Regions from separate parts of the Spiribacter sp. SSL99 genome, predicted to be linked through region 2. Evidence: predicted binding sites of a transcription regulator. Region 2 holds the regulator's gene; each other region holds the start of a gene.
The links. The regulator sigma-54, encoded in region 2, starts transcription at its own class of promoters, with help from an activator protein. The targets are predictions, from matches to a motif close to TGGCANGNTNCNTGCTT.
Positions count from the first base shown of each region.

Region 1 (4,031 bases), on a different contig from region 2:
GCAGGTCGCGGCACAGGTTGAGATCCTTGTGATGCAGCGACACCCGGAAGCCGGGCTCAAAATCGCCGGCCAGTATCCGGCTGCCACGGCGCTCGAGCAGACGGCTTCCCGCCGCGCCACCGGTGAGAACCGGCAGCAGGCGCTCGGTGTCGAGGCCACTCGCCTCAGCGAATGACAGTGACTCGCTGATCGCCTGGACGATGCCGGCAACCATCACCTGATTGACCGCCTTGGCCCGCTGGCCACTGCCCACCCGCCCGAAGTGCGTGGCGTCGCTGCCGATGGCCTGCAGGGCCGGGCGCACCCGCTCGAGCACCGCCGGGTCGCCGCCCACCATGATCTGCAGGGTGCCGGCCTCGGCGCCCTCGGGACCGCCGGTGACCGGCGCATCCAGGAACGTCGCGCCCTTCGCCTCCAGCATCGCTGCGGCCTCGCCGGCCGCGTCCACGCCAATGGTCGAGGTATCGATCACCACATCACCCGGGCTGACACCCGCCGCCAGCGCCGCAACCACTTCCAGCACATCGGCATCCGCGCGGACGCAGGTAATGACCACATCGCAGGCGTCGGCAAGCGCCGTCGCATCGTCGGCCACCGGTACGTCCAGCTCATTGCCGAGGGCATCGGCCGTGGCCCGCGTGCGGTTCCACACCCCCGCGAGCAGTCCATCGGCGGACAGGTTCCGCGCCATCGCCCGGCCCATCACGCCCAGTCCGGCAACACCCACTTTCATGCTTGTCTCCCTATCGTGCGTCAGCCCATCTGAGGCCCGGCAGTCTAACGCAGGTGCTCATCCTGCCCCAGAAAAAAAACGGGCGCCCGAAGGCGCCCGTGGGTCAGTGGTTCAGCCGGTCCGCGTTAGCGCGGGTTGCTGAACTCCGGATAGGCCTCGACACCGCATTCGACGATGTCGAGCCCGGTCTCTTCATCCTCCTCGGAGACACGCAGTCCGATCACCGCCTTGAGGATGGTCATGAGGATGTAGCTGACGCCAAAGGTCCAGACGAAGATCGTCACCAGACCGATGATCTGCGGCCCGAAGCTGGCGCCTTCATTCCACAGCGGCACCGCCAGGACACCCCAGATGCCGGCCGTGCCGTGCGCGGAGATGGCACCCACCGGGTCGTCGAGCTTGAGCTTGTCGAGTCCGACGATGGAGAACACCACCAGAACGCCGCCGACAACGCCGATCAGGGTCGCGCCCAGCAGACTCGGCACGTTGGGACCCGCGGTGATCGACACCAGACCGGCGATACCGCCGTTGAGGGCCATGGTCAGGTCGGCCTTGCCGAACATCAGGCGCGCGGTGACCAGCGCGGCGACGACACCACCGGCAGCGGCCAGGTTGGTGTTGGCGAACACCAGGGCGACCGCGTTGGCTGAGCCGGCGTCGGAGAGCTTGAGCTCGGAGCCGCCGTTAAAGCCGAACCAGCCGAACCACAGGATGAACACACCCAGCGTGGCCAGCGGCATGTTGGCACCCGGAATCGGCTTGACCTCGCCATTGGGGCCGAACTTGCCCTTGCGCGGGCCCAGCACCATCACCGCCGCCAGCGCCGCGGCCGCACCGAACATGTGGACGATGCCCGAGCCGGCGTAATCGGAGTAACCGACCTCGGCCAGGAAGCCACCACCCCAGCTCCAGAAGCCCTGGATGGGATAGACCAGGCCGGTGACGATCACCGTGAACAGGAGGAATGTCCAGAGCTTCATCCGCTCGGCCACGGCACCCGAGACGATCGACATCGCGGTTGCCACGAACACCACCTGGAAAAAGAAGTCGGAGATGTTCGAGTAGTAGGCATCGCTGCCCGCGGCGATGTCCGCCGGCACGTTATCCGATGCGCCGAGAATGCCGCCGATGGACGGAATGACGCTGCTGATGCCGCCGCCATACATGATGTTGTAGCCGATCAGCATGTACATGATGCAGGCGATCGCGTAGAGCGAAACGTTCTTGGTGAGGATCTCGGTGGTGTTCTTCGAGCGCACCAGGCCCGATTCGAGCATGGTGAACCCGGCGGCCATCCACATGACCAGCGCCCCGGAGATCAGGAAGTAAAAAGTATCCAGCGCGTAGGCCAGTTCGTTGAATTCTGCAGACATGTTTCAGACTCCCAGTGATTCCTTAGAGTGCGTCTTTGTCGGTTTCACCCGTACGAATGCGGATGGCCTGTTCGACGGGCGAGACAAAGATCTTGCCGTCGCCGATCTTGCCGGTGTTGGCCGCCTTGCTGATTGCCTCCATGGCGCGTTCGACAAGATCATCGTCGAGCACGACCTCGACTTTCATCTTGGGCAGGAAATCGACGACGTACTCAGCCCCCCGATAGAGCTCGGTGTGGCCTTTCTGACGGCCAAATCCCTTGACCTCGGTGACGGTGACGCCCTGCACGCCGATCTCCGAGAGTGACTCCCGGACATCGTCGAGCTTGAAAGGCTTGATAATCGCAGTGATCAGCTTCATGCCTGAACTCCCCTGTCGGGACCGGATCCCCCGGTGCCCATGAACGATATAAATGCACCAGAATCTATGCACGGACCATGCCAACGAGCAGGCGCTCAGCGATCGGCGACCTGATCCTGTGCATCGCGGGCGATATGCACTTTCTCGGTGCAAACTCCGTTCATCGGACGCACCAAAATGAGTCGCCCCGTGGATTGGGAATTGCCCGCGAACGCCTTAAACTGGCCCGACAGTCAACGGAGGCCGAACAATGCTCGATCCGAAACAGCTTGACGACATGGCGAAGCGCTTTTCCGAAAACCTGCCCAGCGGGCTGCGCGACTTTCAGGCGGAAGTCGAGAAGAACGCCCGGGTGGCGCTGCAGAGCACTTTCAGCCGGATGGAGCTCGTCACCCGCGAGGAATTCGACGCCCAGGCCAAGGTGCTTGCCCGCACCCGCGAGCGCCTCGAGGCGATGGAAGCCCGGGTCGCGGCGCTCGAGGGGACGCCAACCACCGGCGAAGCGGCACAGCCGGACGACGCCGCCGACTGATTCCCGCCCGCCACGCGCGGGTCTTCAGCTTCGCACAGGGAGGTGCGTCGCCATGGCACTGGCACAGATTCAGGCCCGCGCGGCGGTGGGCATCGATGCCCCGCGCGTGGGCGTCGAGGTTCATCTGGGCGGCGGTCTGCCGTCGCTGTCCATCGTGGGATTGCCCAATACGGCGGTGCGCGAGGCCCGCGACCGGGTCCGCGGGGCACTGACCACCAGCGGTTTTGAATTCCCGCGTCGCCGCATCACCGTCAATCTCGCCCCCGCCGATCTGCCCAAGGATGGCGCCCGCTTCGACCTGGCGATTGCGCTGGGCATCCTCGTGGCCTCCGGCCAGATTCCCGGACAGCATTGCGGGACCACCGTGTTCTGCGCCGAGCTGGCGCTGTCCGGCCGCCTGCGTCCGGTCAACGGCACCCTGCCCGTGGCACTGCGCTGTACCGCCGCCTCGGAAACCCTCGTCGTTGCCGCCGACAATGCCGCCGAGGCCGCGCTGGCGGGTGGCCCCGTGCATGGCGCCGATCATCTGCTCGATGTGACCCGGCATCTCGGTGGCAAGCGTCCCCTGCCACCGGCGCAGCCCAGCGGGCGCGGCCATGCCCCGGCAGGCCCCGATCTGCGCGATGTCATCGCCCAGGCGCCGGCGCGGCGGGCCCTTGAAATCGCCGCGGCCGGCGGCCATAGCCTGCTGTTCTGCGGCCCGCCCGGCAGTGGCAAAAGCCTGATGGCGGCACGCCTGCCGGGCCTGCTGCCCGCCATGACCGATGCCGAGGCAATGGAGTCGGCATCGCTGCACTCCATCGCCGAGGGTTGCTTTGACCCCGCTCACTGGGCCCGACGCCCCTTCCGCAGCCCCCATCACAGCACATCGTCGCGGGCACTGACCGGCGGTGGCGTGCGCCCGCGGCCCGGCGAGATCTCGCTCGCCCACCACGGGGTGCTGTTCCTCGACGAGCTGCCCGAATTCCCCCGTGAAGCCCTCGAGGCCCTGCGCGAGCCACTCGAGACCGGCGAAATCAGCGTCTCGCGGAT
Region 1 covers NZ_MAOM01000020.1:126,072-130,102, reverse strand. The annotation lists gene BA899_RS08945 (NAD(P)-dependent oxidoreductase) at 1-733, opposite strand, end outside; gene BA899_RS08940 (ammonium transporter) at 859-2,106, opposite strand; gene glnK (P-II family nitrogen regulator) at 2,129-2,467, opposite strand; gene BA899_RS08930 (accessory factor UbiK family protein) at 2,718-2,999, shown strand; gene BA899_RS08925 (YifB family Mg chelatase-like AAA ATPase) at 3,052-4,031, shown strand, end outside.
Region 1: a site for sigma-54 is predicted at 2,534-2,550, ahead of glnK (P-II family nitrogen regulator). Genes of this name have one in related genera too.

Region 2 (4,031 bases):
GGGCTGTCACGCCAGGCACGGCTTGAGCAGGCGGAGGCACTCATGGAGGAGTTCGGCATCGGGCATCTGCGTGACCAGGCCGGGATCAGCCTGTCGGGCGGCGAGCGACGGCGCGTTGAGATTGCCCGGGCGCTGGCCGCCGATCCGCGCTTCATCCTGCTGGACGAGCCCTTCGCCGGCGTTGATCCGATCTCGGTGGGCGACATCAAGGGCATCGTCCGACACCTGGCGGAGCGCGGTATCGGCGTACTGATCACCGATCACAACGTCCGCGAGACGCTGGCCCTGGTCGACCGTGCCAGCATCCTCAACGCCGGCCGGGTGATCGCCGACGGGACCCCCGGCATGATCCTCGACAACGCCGAGGTGCGGGCGGTCTACCTGGGCGAGGACTTCCACCTGTGAGACTGGCGGGCGCCGGACAGCCGGCGTTACGCTGTCCAGACCAATTCGCACGCGGGGAACAATGAAGCAGTCGCTTGAACTTCGGGCCAGTCAACAGCTCACCATGACGCCCCAGCTGCAGCAGGCGATCCGGTTGCTGCAGCTGCCGGCGGCCGAGCTGGCGCTCGAGATCCGCGAGGCGCTCGAGTCCAACGTCATGCTCGAGCCCGAAGACGACACCGATCACGCCGCCGCAGCCGCCGCGCCCGAGGGGGCGACGCCGGCCACCCCCGATCCGTCGGAAGAGCGTCTGGGCTCGAACGCCACCGACGCCACCGAGCTGGGCGAGGGCATGGCGGTCTCCGAGCACTGGGATGACACCGGTCATAACGGGCCGGCGGGCGCCACGGCGGAAGGCGACGGCGGCAGCGACTTTCTCGATCGCCAGGCGGCCCCCGCCGATTCGCTGCGCGATCACCTGCAGTGGCAGGTCGATCTGTCCAGCCTGGGCGCGACCGACCGCCAGATCGCCGCCGCACTGATCGATGCCCTGGACGAGCGCGGGCATCTGGCCGAGCCGGTCAGCGAATTGCGGTCCGCCCTCGACGCCGATGTCGACGCCGACATCGACGAGGACGACATCAACGCCGTCCTCACGATCCTCCAGCACATGGACCCGATCGGCATCGGCGCCCGTGACGCCCGCGAGGCACTGCAGATCCAGATCGACGCCATGCCGCCGGACACGCCCGGGCGCCAGACCGCCCGCCAGGCCATTGAAGCCGACTGGTCACTGTTCAGCCCGGGCCGGCAGGTCGCGCTGCGCGAGCACCTGAAGGTCGACCAGGAACAGCTGGACGTGGCCCTGTCGCTGATCCGCCGACTCGACCCCCATCCCGGATCGCGATTCGGCGAAACCCGCACCGATTACGTTGTCCCCGACTGTCGGGTGCGGCGGGTCAACGGCCGCTGGCAGGTCGAGATCAACCCCGAGGCTTCGCCCCGGGTGCGCATCAACGACTACTACGCGAGCCTGATCCGGCGGGGCGACAGCAGCCGTGACAACAGCCTGCTGCGCGATCACCTGCAGGAGGCACGCTGGCTGATCAAAAGCCTGGAGTCGCGGCGCGACACGCTGCAGCGCGTGGCCGAATGCGTCGTCGAGCGCCAGCAGGCGTTTCTGGAGTATGGTGAAGAGTCGATGCAGCCACTGGTGCTGCGCGATGTCGCCGAGGCCATCGACATGCATGAATCGACCGTATCGCGGATCACCTCGCGGAAATACATCCTCACGCCCCAGGGGACGCTGGAGTTCAAGCATTTTTTCTCAAGCCATGTCCCGACGGCCGACGGCGGTGAGTGCTCGGCGACGGCCATTCGCGCGCGCATCCGCCGGCAGGTGGCGGCAGAAGATCCGGCCAGGCCACTCAGCGATTCACGGCTGACCGAGACGCTGCGTGGGGAGGGCATTCACGTGGCGCGGCGAACCGTGGCCAAATACCGGGAAGTCATGGGGATCGCCTCGTCAACCCAACGCAAACGGCTACGCTGAAGAAGAAAACATAAGGGGAAATCATGAAAATCGACATCACCGGCCATCACGTCGATGTCACCAACGCGCTGCGTGACTACGTCGAGGAGAAATTCCAGCGCCTCGAGCGCCACTTTGATCATGTCGTCGACGTCCATGTGATTCTGACCGTCGAGAAAAAGACCCGTAAGGCGGAGGCCACCCTGGTGGTCAGCGGCGCCCGGCTGTTCGCCGAGTCCACCGCCAGCGAGATGTATGCCGCCATCGACCTGCTGGTCGACAAGCTGGACCGCCAAGTCGTCAAGCACAAGGAAAAGCGCAGCGACCATCATCCGGAGCAGGGACGCGTCGGCGATAATCTGGAACCCTGAGCACCATGGAGCTTACCCGACTGCTGTCGGTGACGCGCACGCAGTGCGGGGTCGACGTCACCAGCAAGAAACGCGCCCTGGAGCGCATGAGCGAGCAACTCATGGCCGATACCCGGGCGGGCGGCGACGCCACGCGCGCCATCTTCGAGGGGTTGATCGTGCGTGAGCGTCTGGGCAGCACCGGACTGGGGCGCGGGGTGGCACTGCCCCATACCCGCAGTCCCGATATCGAGACCCCGCGTGCCGCCCTGGTCCGTCTGAATACACCCGTCGCCTTCGACGCCGCCGACAGCCAGCCGGTGGATCTGCTGCTCGCCCTCCTCGTCCCTGAGCACAGCAACGATGAGCATCTGCGCATTCTCGCCCGGCTCGCGGAGCTGTTTCGCGACGAACACCTGTGCACGCGACTGCGCCAGTGCCGCAGCGACGCCGAGCTCTACGCCACCATGACCGGCAGCGACGACGGGGCGCCCGACGCATGAGCCAGATCCCCGGGACGCTGATGCGGGTCAACGGTGTGGGCGTCCTGATTCGGGGCGAGGCGGGCATGGGCAAGAGTGACACCGCGCTGATGCTGCTGCGCGCCGGTCATCAGCTGGTGGCCGATGACGCCGTGATGGTCATACACCGCGGTGACCGGCTGATCGGCCGGGCACCGGACGCCGGTCGCGGGCGGCTGTGCCTGCGCGGGCCTGGGATCATTGCGGTCGGCGATCACTTCGGCACCGGTGCGGTGGCCGACTGGTCACCCATCGACTGCGCCATCGAACTGACCCGGGCCCGACGCCCGGCAAGCGCCACGGCGGACTGGCAGACCCTGACGATCCACGGCATCGGACTGGCCCAACTGGCGCTGTCGCCCGAGCGGCCGGTCGCGGCGATCATCGAGCTTGTGGCAGTGACCGCACCGCGGCCCTGGAAGGTCCCGGAGGCCAGCGCATGCGACTGATCATCGTCAGCGGCCTGTCCGGATCGGGCAAGAGCGTCGCCCTTGCCACCCTGGAGGACTCGGGCTTCTACTGCATCGACAACCTGCCGGTGGATCTGCTGGATGCATTCGGTCAGCACATTGCGATGAGTGGCGAGGAAGCCGACTACGCCGTGGGCATCGATGCACGCAACCAGCCCGCATCGCTGAGTCGCTTTCCCGGCATCCTCGACGCCATCGCCGCCCACGGCCTGGACACCGAAATCGTCTTTCTGGATGCGGATGACGCCACCCTGCTCAAGCGCTTCTCGGAAACCCGCCGCCGCCATCCGCTGAGCGGGCCGGATATCCCGCTGAATGAAGCGATCAAGGGGGAACGTGCCCGCCTCGTCCCGCTCCACGAGCGTGCCGATCTGACCGTGGACACCTCGCAGACCACGTTGCATGAACTGCGCCAGATCATTCGCAGCCGACTGGCCGAATCGCGCACGCATCTGTCGGTGCAGCTGGAATCATTCGGCTACAAGCACGGCACCCCCACCGACGCCGATTTCGTCTTTGACAGCCGCTGCCTGCCGAACCCGCACTGGCAGCCCGCCCTGCGGCCGATGACCGGGCGCGACCGGGCCGTGGCCGACTTCCTGGCCGACAGCCCGCTGGTCGCCCGCTATCTCAAGCAGATCCAGGGGTTCATGGATGACTGGCTGCCGGTCTTCGAGGCCGAGAACCGCAGCTATCTGACCATCGCCATCGGCTGCACGGGGGGCCAGCACCGCTCGGTCTATCTGGTCGAGGCGCTGGGTGCCCACCTGCGCGA
Region 2 covers NZ_MAOM01000018.1:29,370-33,400, reverse strand. The annotation lists gene lptB (LPS export ABC transporter ATP-binding protein) at 1-405, shown strand, start outside; gene BA899_RS06735 (RNA polymerase factor sigma-54) at 467-1,936, shown strand; gene hpf (ribosome hibernation-promoting factor, HPF/YfiA family) at 1,960-2,286, shown strand; gene BA899_RS06725 (PTS sugar transporter subunit IIA) at 2,292-2,768, shown strand; gene BA899_RS06720 (HPr kinase/phosphorylase) at 2,765-3,235, shown strand; gene rapZ (RNase adapter RapZ) at 3,226-4,031, shown strand, end outside.

Region 3 (4,031 bases), on a different contig from region 2:
TTTCACGACCCGGGCATCGAGGAGCGCTGCACCGCACCGTCTGACGGCGCGGGAGGCTCGATGCCGGCGGTCCAATACCAACGGCGCTCAACCGCAACCCATGGAGTCAAGCCATGAACGCTGTCGTTGAGACGAAGCTTTCCGGATCGATCATCAAGGACCCGTCACTGGCCCCCTTCGGCCGTCGGGAAATGGATATCGCCGAAACCGAAATGCCCGGCCTGATCGCCCTGCGCGAGAAGTATGCCGGCGAACAGCCCCTCAAGGGTGCCCGCGTGGCGGGATCCATCCACATGACCATCCAGACCGCGGTGCTCATCGAGACCCTCGAGGCCCTCGGTGCCGAGTGTCGCTGGGCGAGCTGCAACATCTACTCCACCCAGGATCATGCCGCCGCCGCCATCGCCGAGAGCGGCACCCCGGTGTTCGCCTACAAGGGCGAGTCGCTGGAGGAGTACTGGGAGTTCACCCATCGGATCCTCGAGTGGCCCAATGCCGAGCCCAACATGATCCTCGATGACGGTGGCGATGCCACGCTGGCCGTCACGCTGGGGGCGCGGGCCGAACAGGACCCGTCGCTGCTCGATCACCCGGACAGTGACGAGGAGCGCGCCCTGTTCGCGGCGATCCGCCGGCGGCTGAAGGACAACCCCGGCTTCTATGCGCGCACTCAGGCGGCCATCCGCGGTGTCACCGAGGAGACCACCACCGGTGCCAAGCGCCTCTACGAGATGCAGCAGACCGGCGAGCTGCCCTTCCCGGCCATGAACGTCAACGACTCGGTCACCAAGACCAAGTTCGACAACCTCTATGGCTGCCGCGAGTCGCTGGTGGACGGCCTCAAGCGCGCCACCGACGTCATGATCGCCGGCAAGATCGCGGTCGTGGCGGGTTACGGCGATGTCGGCAAGGGCTGCGCGCAGAGCCTCAAGGCCCTGGGCGCCAGTGTCTGGGTCACCGAGATCGATCCGATCTGCGCCCTGCAGGCGGCCATGGAAGGCTATCGCGTGGTGACCATGGAAGAGGCCGCCGACAAAGCCGATATCTTCTGTAGCGCCACCGGCAACTACAACGTGATCAACCATGACCACATGAAGGTCATGAAAAACGAGGCCATCGTCTGCAACATCGGCCATTTCGACAACGAAATCGATGTGGCCGGGCTGCGCCAGTACGAGTGGGAGAACATCAAGCCGCAGGTGGATCACGTGATCTTCCCCGACGGCAAGAAGATCATCCTGCTGGCCGAAGGGCGCCTCATGAACCTGGGCTGCGCCACCGGGCATCCGAGCTTTGTGATGTCGGCGAGCTTCACCAACCAGGTGCTCGCGCAGATGGCGCTGTTCAACAACGACGGCAGCTACGAGAAAAAGGTCTACGTCCTGCCGAAGGACCTGGACGAGGAAGTCGCCCGTCTGCATCTGGATAAGATCGGCGCTCAGCTGAGCACGCTGCGCGAGGATCAGGCCCAGTACATCGGGGTCACCGTCGATGGGCCGTTCAAGCCCGAGCACTATCGCTACTGATCCCGCGACCCGCCTGCATGTGACAGGCATCCCGCCGGTCGGAGAGGTCATCGACCTCCCCGACGCGGCGGTCCGACATATACAGGCCCGTCGACTGCGAAGCGGTGACGGGCTTGTGCTTTTTGATGGCAGCGGCGGCGAATACACCGCCCGCATCGAAGCCCTGGAAAAGCGCCGGGCGCAGGCACGGATCGAGGCCTTCTCGGCCCGCGAGGCCGAGGCACCGGTGGGCGTCACCCTCCTGCAGGGCATCAGCAAGGGCGAGCGCATGGATTACTCCATGCAGAAGGCCGCCGAGCTGGGCGCGGCGCGCATCATCCCGGTCATCAGCGCGCGCTGCGTGGTCCGGCTTGACGCTGAGCGCTGGGCGAAAAAACAGCGCCACTGGCAGGCCGTGGTGGTGGCCGCCTGCGAGCAGTGCGGCCGCAATCGCATTCCAGCGGTGGAAAAACCCTGCGCGCTGGACGAGGCCCTGGCCACCGTGGCCGGCCTGCCCGGCGTCATCTTTGACACCGAGGGTGACCGCGCCGCGCAGGACCTCGAACCCACCGCCGAGCTGGCGACCCTGATCGGCCCCGAAGGCGGGCTGGCGCCGGACGAAATCCAGCGCGTCGCCGACCTCGGCTGGCAACGCATCCGCCTGGGCCCGCGCATCCTGCGCAGCGATACCGCCCCGGTCGCCGCGCTCGCGGTTATCCAGACGGTCATCGGCGATCTGGGGTAGCGCTCCTTCATGGTGCTGACCGACCCCTTGCTGAACCAATACAGTGCAAACCCAGCGACCGCCGGCGCGTCGCTCGACACGCTCCATCGGTGCCCGGGCTGCCCGCAAGGCAGCGGCAGGAAACTGGCAGGGATATTGCAGGGTATTAATCGGGTACACGGGACCCTCGGCGGATTCGCCTCGGGCGATCAGCCGCTACAATCAGGTCACCAATAGGACGCTAGGGTTCCGATCCGCTCTGCGGGTGTCTGGTCCGAGAGCATCCGACCTCTCCGGAAGGGGTTACACGGCGGGATAAAAGCCCGGGAGATTCGTTGAGAGGCTCCCGTGTGACATCCCGACCAACCTCATAGGAGACGGTCATGAAACGTCCAAACCGCACCCGTTCCACCGCCCGGCGCGTTGCCGGCGCCGGCCTGCTTGCCGCCATGCTCGCCCTGCCCGGGCTCGCCAGCGCCCAGGAAAAGGACAGCTTCCGCATTGCCTGGAGCATCTACGTGGGCTGGATGCCCTGGAGCTATGGCGACAGCGCCGGCATTGTCGACAAGTGGGCCGATCGCTACGACATCGAAATCGACGTCGTCCAGATCAACGACTACATCGAGTCCATCAACCTCTACACCGCCGGCGAGTTTGACGGCGTCACCATCACCAACATGGATGCCCTCGCCATCCCGGCGGCAAGCGGCGTTGACACCACTCTGCCAATCATCGGCGACTTCTCGAACGGTAACGACGGCGTCGTGCTCAAGGACACCGATGAGCTGACCGACATCGAGGGCCAGCGCGTCAATCTGGTCGAGCTGTCGGTCTCGCACTATCTGCTGGCCCGTGCCCTCGAATCAGTCGGCATGAGCGAGCGGGACGTCACCGTCGTCAACACCTCGGATGCGGACATCGTCGGTACCTTCTCGACGCCCGACGTCACCGCCGCGGTGACCTGGAACCCCCAGCTGAGTGAACTGCGGGCCATGCCAGAGGCCAACGTGGTGTTCGACTCCTCGGATATCCCCGGCGAGATCATCGACACGCTGGCACTCAACACCGAGGTGCTCGAAGCCAACCCCGAGCTGGGCAAGGCCCTGACCGGTGCCTGGTACGAGATCATGGCGCGGATGTCCGGCGACGATGAGACCGGCGTCGATGCCCGCACCCGCATGGCCGAGGCCGCAGGCACCGACCTGGCGGGCTACGAGGCACAGTTGGCCAGCACCCAGATGTTCTACGACGCCGCCGACGCGGTGGAATTCGTGACCAGCGACCAGCCCGAGGCAACCATGGATAACGTCCGTCAGTTCGCCTACGACCGGGGTCTGCTGGGTGCGACCGCCACCAGCCCCGACTTCGTCGGCATCGAGTTCACGGACGGATCGGTGCTGGGCTCGGAGGACAACGTCAAGCTGCGCTTTACCAGCGAGTACATGGAGATGGCTGCCGAGGACGCCCTGTAACGCGTCCCGCCCCGTCCGGGGGTGTCATGGGCACCCCCGGGGCTTTCCGCCCGCGCAGGTCATACCGATGAAGCGACTGATCAACCAACGTCCGGGCCGAGCCATGGGCGGTCTGCTGATGCTACTGCCGTTCGTGCTGGTGGTTGTCGCCTATATGGCGGCCTCAATGGCCCGGCTGGCCGATAATCCGGACGACAAACTTCTGCCCTCCCTGATGACCATGGCCGACTCGTTCGCGCGGCTGGCCACCGAGCCGTCGCGGCGTACCGGCGAGATCCTGCTGTGGGCGGACACCGCCGCCAGCCTCAAACGACTGCTGGCAGGGGTGGC
Region 3 covers NZ_MAOM01000019.1:94,608-98,638, reverse strand. The annotation lists S-adenosyl-L-homocysteine riboswitch at 13-96, shown strand; gene ahcY (adenosylhomocysteinase) at 114-1,526, shown strand; gene BA899_RS07920 (16S rRNA (uracil(1498)-N(3))-methyltransferase) at 1,546-2,250, shown strand; guanidine-I (ykkC/yxkD leader) riboswitch at 2,460-2,561, shown strand; gene BA899_RS07915 (putative urea ABC transporter substrate-binding protein) at 2,613-3,701, shown strand; gene BA899_RS07910 (ABC transporter permease) at 3,769-4,031, shown strand, end outside.
Region 3: a site for sigma-54 is predicted at 2,375-2,391, ahead of BA899_RS07915 (putative urea ABC transporter substrate-binding protein). Genes of this name have one in related genera too.

Region 4 (4,031 bases), on a different contig from region 2:
GAAAAAGCCGAAGCGCTCCTCGACGAATATCCAGCAGGCCTTGCCGGGCCGACAGGCGTCGACGCCATCGCCGGTAAAGACCGCGCCGATGAACGCCCAGTCGATCAGCGGAATGAGCGTGCTCAGCAGGTAGTAGCCCACCACCAGAGTGACCAGACCATTGATCCAGCTCGAGAAAAGGTTGGCGCGCAGCCAGCGGATGACGCCACGCTGCGTCACCGGAGGGGGCTGATTGGGCAGGGGCTGATGCGGGGCCATGTCGCTACCGCTCCTTCAGCGCCACGGCGCGATTGTAGATGTTCATGAGAAGCGAAATGCTCAGGCTGATCGCCAGGTAGACCGCCATGGTCATGGCGACGATCTCCACGGCCTGACCGGTCTGGTTGAGGGACGTGCCCATGAATACGTTGACCAGGTCGGGATAGCCGATGGCCACTGCCAGGGATGAGTTCTTGGTCAGGTTAAGATACTGACTGGTCAGTGGCGGGATGATCACGCGCAACGCCTGAGGGATGACCACCAGTCGCAATACGCGTCGCGGCGGCAGTCCCAGTGCCAGGGCGGCTTCGGTCTGGCCGCTGCTGACCGAGACGATGCCCGAGCGGACGATTTCGGCGATGAAAGTCGCGGTATAGATCGTCAGCGCCAGAAGCAGGGCACCCAGTTCGGGAATGGCGGTGATGCCGCCTGAGAAGTTGAATCCGCCCATGGCCGGAATATCCCACCCCACCGGCCGCCCCATGACGAAGTAGGCGAGCGCCGGGAGGCCGAGGATCAGCGCGGACGCCAGGGGAAACGCCGGAAAGATCCGGCCGGTCGCGGCCTGACGGCGGCGCGCCCAGGTGACCATCACGGCCGAGGCGATCAGCGCGATGATCAACGCAATGCCGATCCATCCCGCGCCGGCCTCGAACACGGGCCGGGGGATGATGATTCCGCGGTTGCTCAGAAAGGCGACACCGCCGACATCGAGGGCCTGCCGCGGGCCGGGCAGGGTGCCGAGCACCGCGAAGTACCAGAAGAAGATCTGCAGCAGCAGCGGGACGTTACGAAAGATCTCGATGTACGCGAGCGCGAGCTTTGCCACGAGCCAGTTGGTGGAAAGCCGCGCGATGCCGACGATGAATCCGACGATCGTCGCAAAAAGAATGCCCAGCCCTGAGACCAGCAGGGTATTGGTCAGCCCGACCAGAAAGGTCCGGGCATAGGTCATGGTTTCGTTGTAATCGATCAGGCTCATGATGATGCCGAAGCCGGCGGTTTCATTCAGAAACCCGAACCCGGTGCGGATGCCCCGGCTTTCCATGTTGCTGATCGTATTCTGAAAAAGGCTGTATCCGATCCAGGCCACGGCGGCGATTGCGATGAGCTGGAAGGCCACCGAGCGGACGCGCGGATCATTCCAGGGTTTGGGGTTGCCCGGCTTAAGCGGTGTCGGGTCGCTGCTCATGACTGCCGGCCTGTGCCGTGGGTGAGTGGGTTGTCAGCACCCGGGCATCGGCATCCGACGCCCGGGCGGTTTCATTGCGCCGTAGTGCGCTTACCGGAACGGCGGTGCGTAGAGGATGCCACCGTCGGTCCACAGGGCATTATTGCCCCGGTTGAGGCCAAGCGGCGTGTCCGGGCCCACGTTACGCTCGAACATCTCGCCGTAGTTCCCGACCTGGCTGATCACATCGACCATGAAGTCGTCGTCGAGGCCAAGGATCTCGCCCATGTTGCCGGAGGTGCCGACGATACGCTGCACGCTCGGGTTGTCCGAGGACTCCATCTCTTCGACGTTCTCCGAGGTGATGCCGTACTCTTCGGCATTGATCTGCCCGAACAGCACCCATTTGACGACGTTGAACCATTCGTCATCGCCCTGCCGGACCACGGGGCCCAGCGGTTCCTTGGAGATGATCTCCGGCAGGATCTCGGCGGAATCCGGATCCGTCAGCTGGGTCTTCAGCGCCGCGAGCTGCGAGGTGTCCGAGGTCAGGACGTCACAACGGTTGTTGTCAAAGCCCTGGGCACTCGCCTCGGAGGTGTCGAACACCACCGCTTCATACTCCATGTCGTTGGCCCGGAAAAAGTCGGCCAGGTTGAGCTCGGTGGTGGTGCCGGCCTGGGTGCAGACCGCGGCCCCGTCGAGGTCATAGGCGCTGTCGACGCCGAGCGCGGTCTTGATGAGAAAGCCCTGCCCGTCGTAGTAGTTGGTGCCGGTGAAGTTCAGGCCCAGCGACGCATCACGGGTGGTCGTCCACGTGGTGTTGCGCGACAGCACATCGATCTCGCCCGACTGCAGGGCGGTGAAACGCTCCGCGGCGGTCAGGGGGATGAATTCCACGGCATCGGCGTCACCGAGTACCGCGGCCGCGACGGCCCGGCAGGTGTCCACATCGATGCCCGCCCAGTTGCCGCTGCTGTCGGGTTGTGAAAACCCGGGCAGCCCGTTGCTGACGCCGCAGCGCAGTTCCCCTGCATCCTGCACGTCCTGAAGGGTGGCCGCCTGTGTGGTGCCGGCAAACGCCAGCAGCCCGGTCGCGGCAAGGCCCATTGAGATGATTGTCTTATTCATTCCCGCGTTCCTCTTTTGTCTCGAGGGTGTGCAAAGCCAGTTCGGCACCCCTGTCTCAAGCAAACTACGTGCCAATCGGGTGGACTCTCCTCCTCGACCCGCGGCCGTCAACGGTGCCGGGATCCGTTATGTCACGGATGCACCAGTCTGGACAAGTCCGGGCGATCTGCACATAAACAGTGCATCTGATGGCATGGACGACCCGGCATCCGCCTGCGACGATAGGCGGCTTGAAAAATCCCGGAGAAGCGCATGTCCACCGCCTTTGATCTGCACCTGCCCCGTCATGTCCGGTTTGGTCGGGATACGGCCGTCGAGGCGGTCAGTACCGTGTTCGCCCATGGCCGCCGGGCACTGGTCGTTCATGGTGCCAACGCCGCTCGGGCGCAGTGGCTGGTCGACGGACTGACGGAAATGGGCACCGGGTGCGCGTGCCTGGCCTGCCCCCACGAGCCCGATGTGGGTCTCATCGAGACCGGCGTGGCGCTGGGGCGTCAGGCCGACGTCGACGTGGTCGTGGGGTTGGGCGGCGGGTCCGTGATCGATACCGCCAAGGCGGTGGCGGCGCTCATCCCGGCCGCGGGGGATGTGCTGGACTATCTCGAGGTGGTGGGTGGCGGTGCCGCGTTGGATGCCACGCCGCTGCCGTTCATTGCCCTCCCCACGACGGCCGGCACTGGCACCGAGGCGACCCGCAACGCGGTGATTGACGTGCCCGAGGCCCGCCGCAAGGTGTCACTGCGTGATCCGCGTCTGCTCCCGGCAGTGGCCCTCGTCGATCCTGCCCTGACCGATCACTCACCGGCCGCGGTCACCCTGGCAAGCGGTCTCGACGCCGTGACGCAGGTGATTGAGCCGTATCTCAGCGGTCAGGCCAATCGGTTTACCGATGCACTCTGCCGCGATGCGATTCCTCTGGGACTGACGGCGCTCCGGCGATTGATGGCGGGCGAGGATCCGGCCGCGCGTGACGACATGGCCTGGGTCAGTCTGACCGGGGGGCTGGCTCTCGCCAATGCCCGGCTGGGTGCGGTGCATGGCCTTGCCGGGCCGCTCGGCGGCATGACCGACCTGCCCCATGGCGCCATTGCCGGCGCATTGCTGCCAGCGGCCCTGCGGGCCAATCGCGCCGCCACCCATGGTGCAACCGCCGCGCGGATCCGCGCGGTGGAGGGGTGGATCGCCGACGCCCTGGGTTGCGAGGCTGACACGGCCATTGATCACCTCGCGCAGTGGTCCCGTACGCAGGGGCTGCCCGGTCTGGGCTCGGCGGGGCTCGCGCGCAGTGATCTGCCAGCGATTGCCGCGGCCGCCGAGCGGTCCTCATCGATGAAGGGCAACCCGGTGGTGCTGCCCGCCGAAACCCTGGTGGCGATGATGGAGTCGGCCTGGTGAGTGGCCGTGTGATGCGCGGACTGCTGACGCTCTCAGGAATGATTGATGCGCTCAGCGACCGGGTGGGCCGGGCGCT
Region 4 covers NZ_MAOM01000017.1:109,249-113,279, forward strand. The annotation lists gene BA899_RS06230 (amino acid ABC transporter permease) at 1-258, opposite strand, end outside; gene BA899_RS06235 (amino acid ABC transporter permease) at 263-1,450, opposite strand; gene BA899_RS06240 (amino acid ABC transporter substrate-binding protein) at 1,541-2,560, opposite strand; gene BA899_RS06245 (iron-containing alcohol dehydrogenase) at 2,813-3,955, shown strand; gene BA899_RS06250 (TRAP transporter small permease subunit) at 3,952-4,031, shown strand, end outside.
Region 4: a site for sigma-54 is predicted at 2,618-2,634, ahead of BA899_RS06240 (amino acid ABC transporter substrate-binding protein). Genes of this name have one in related genera too.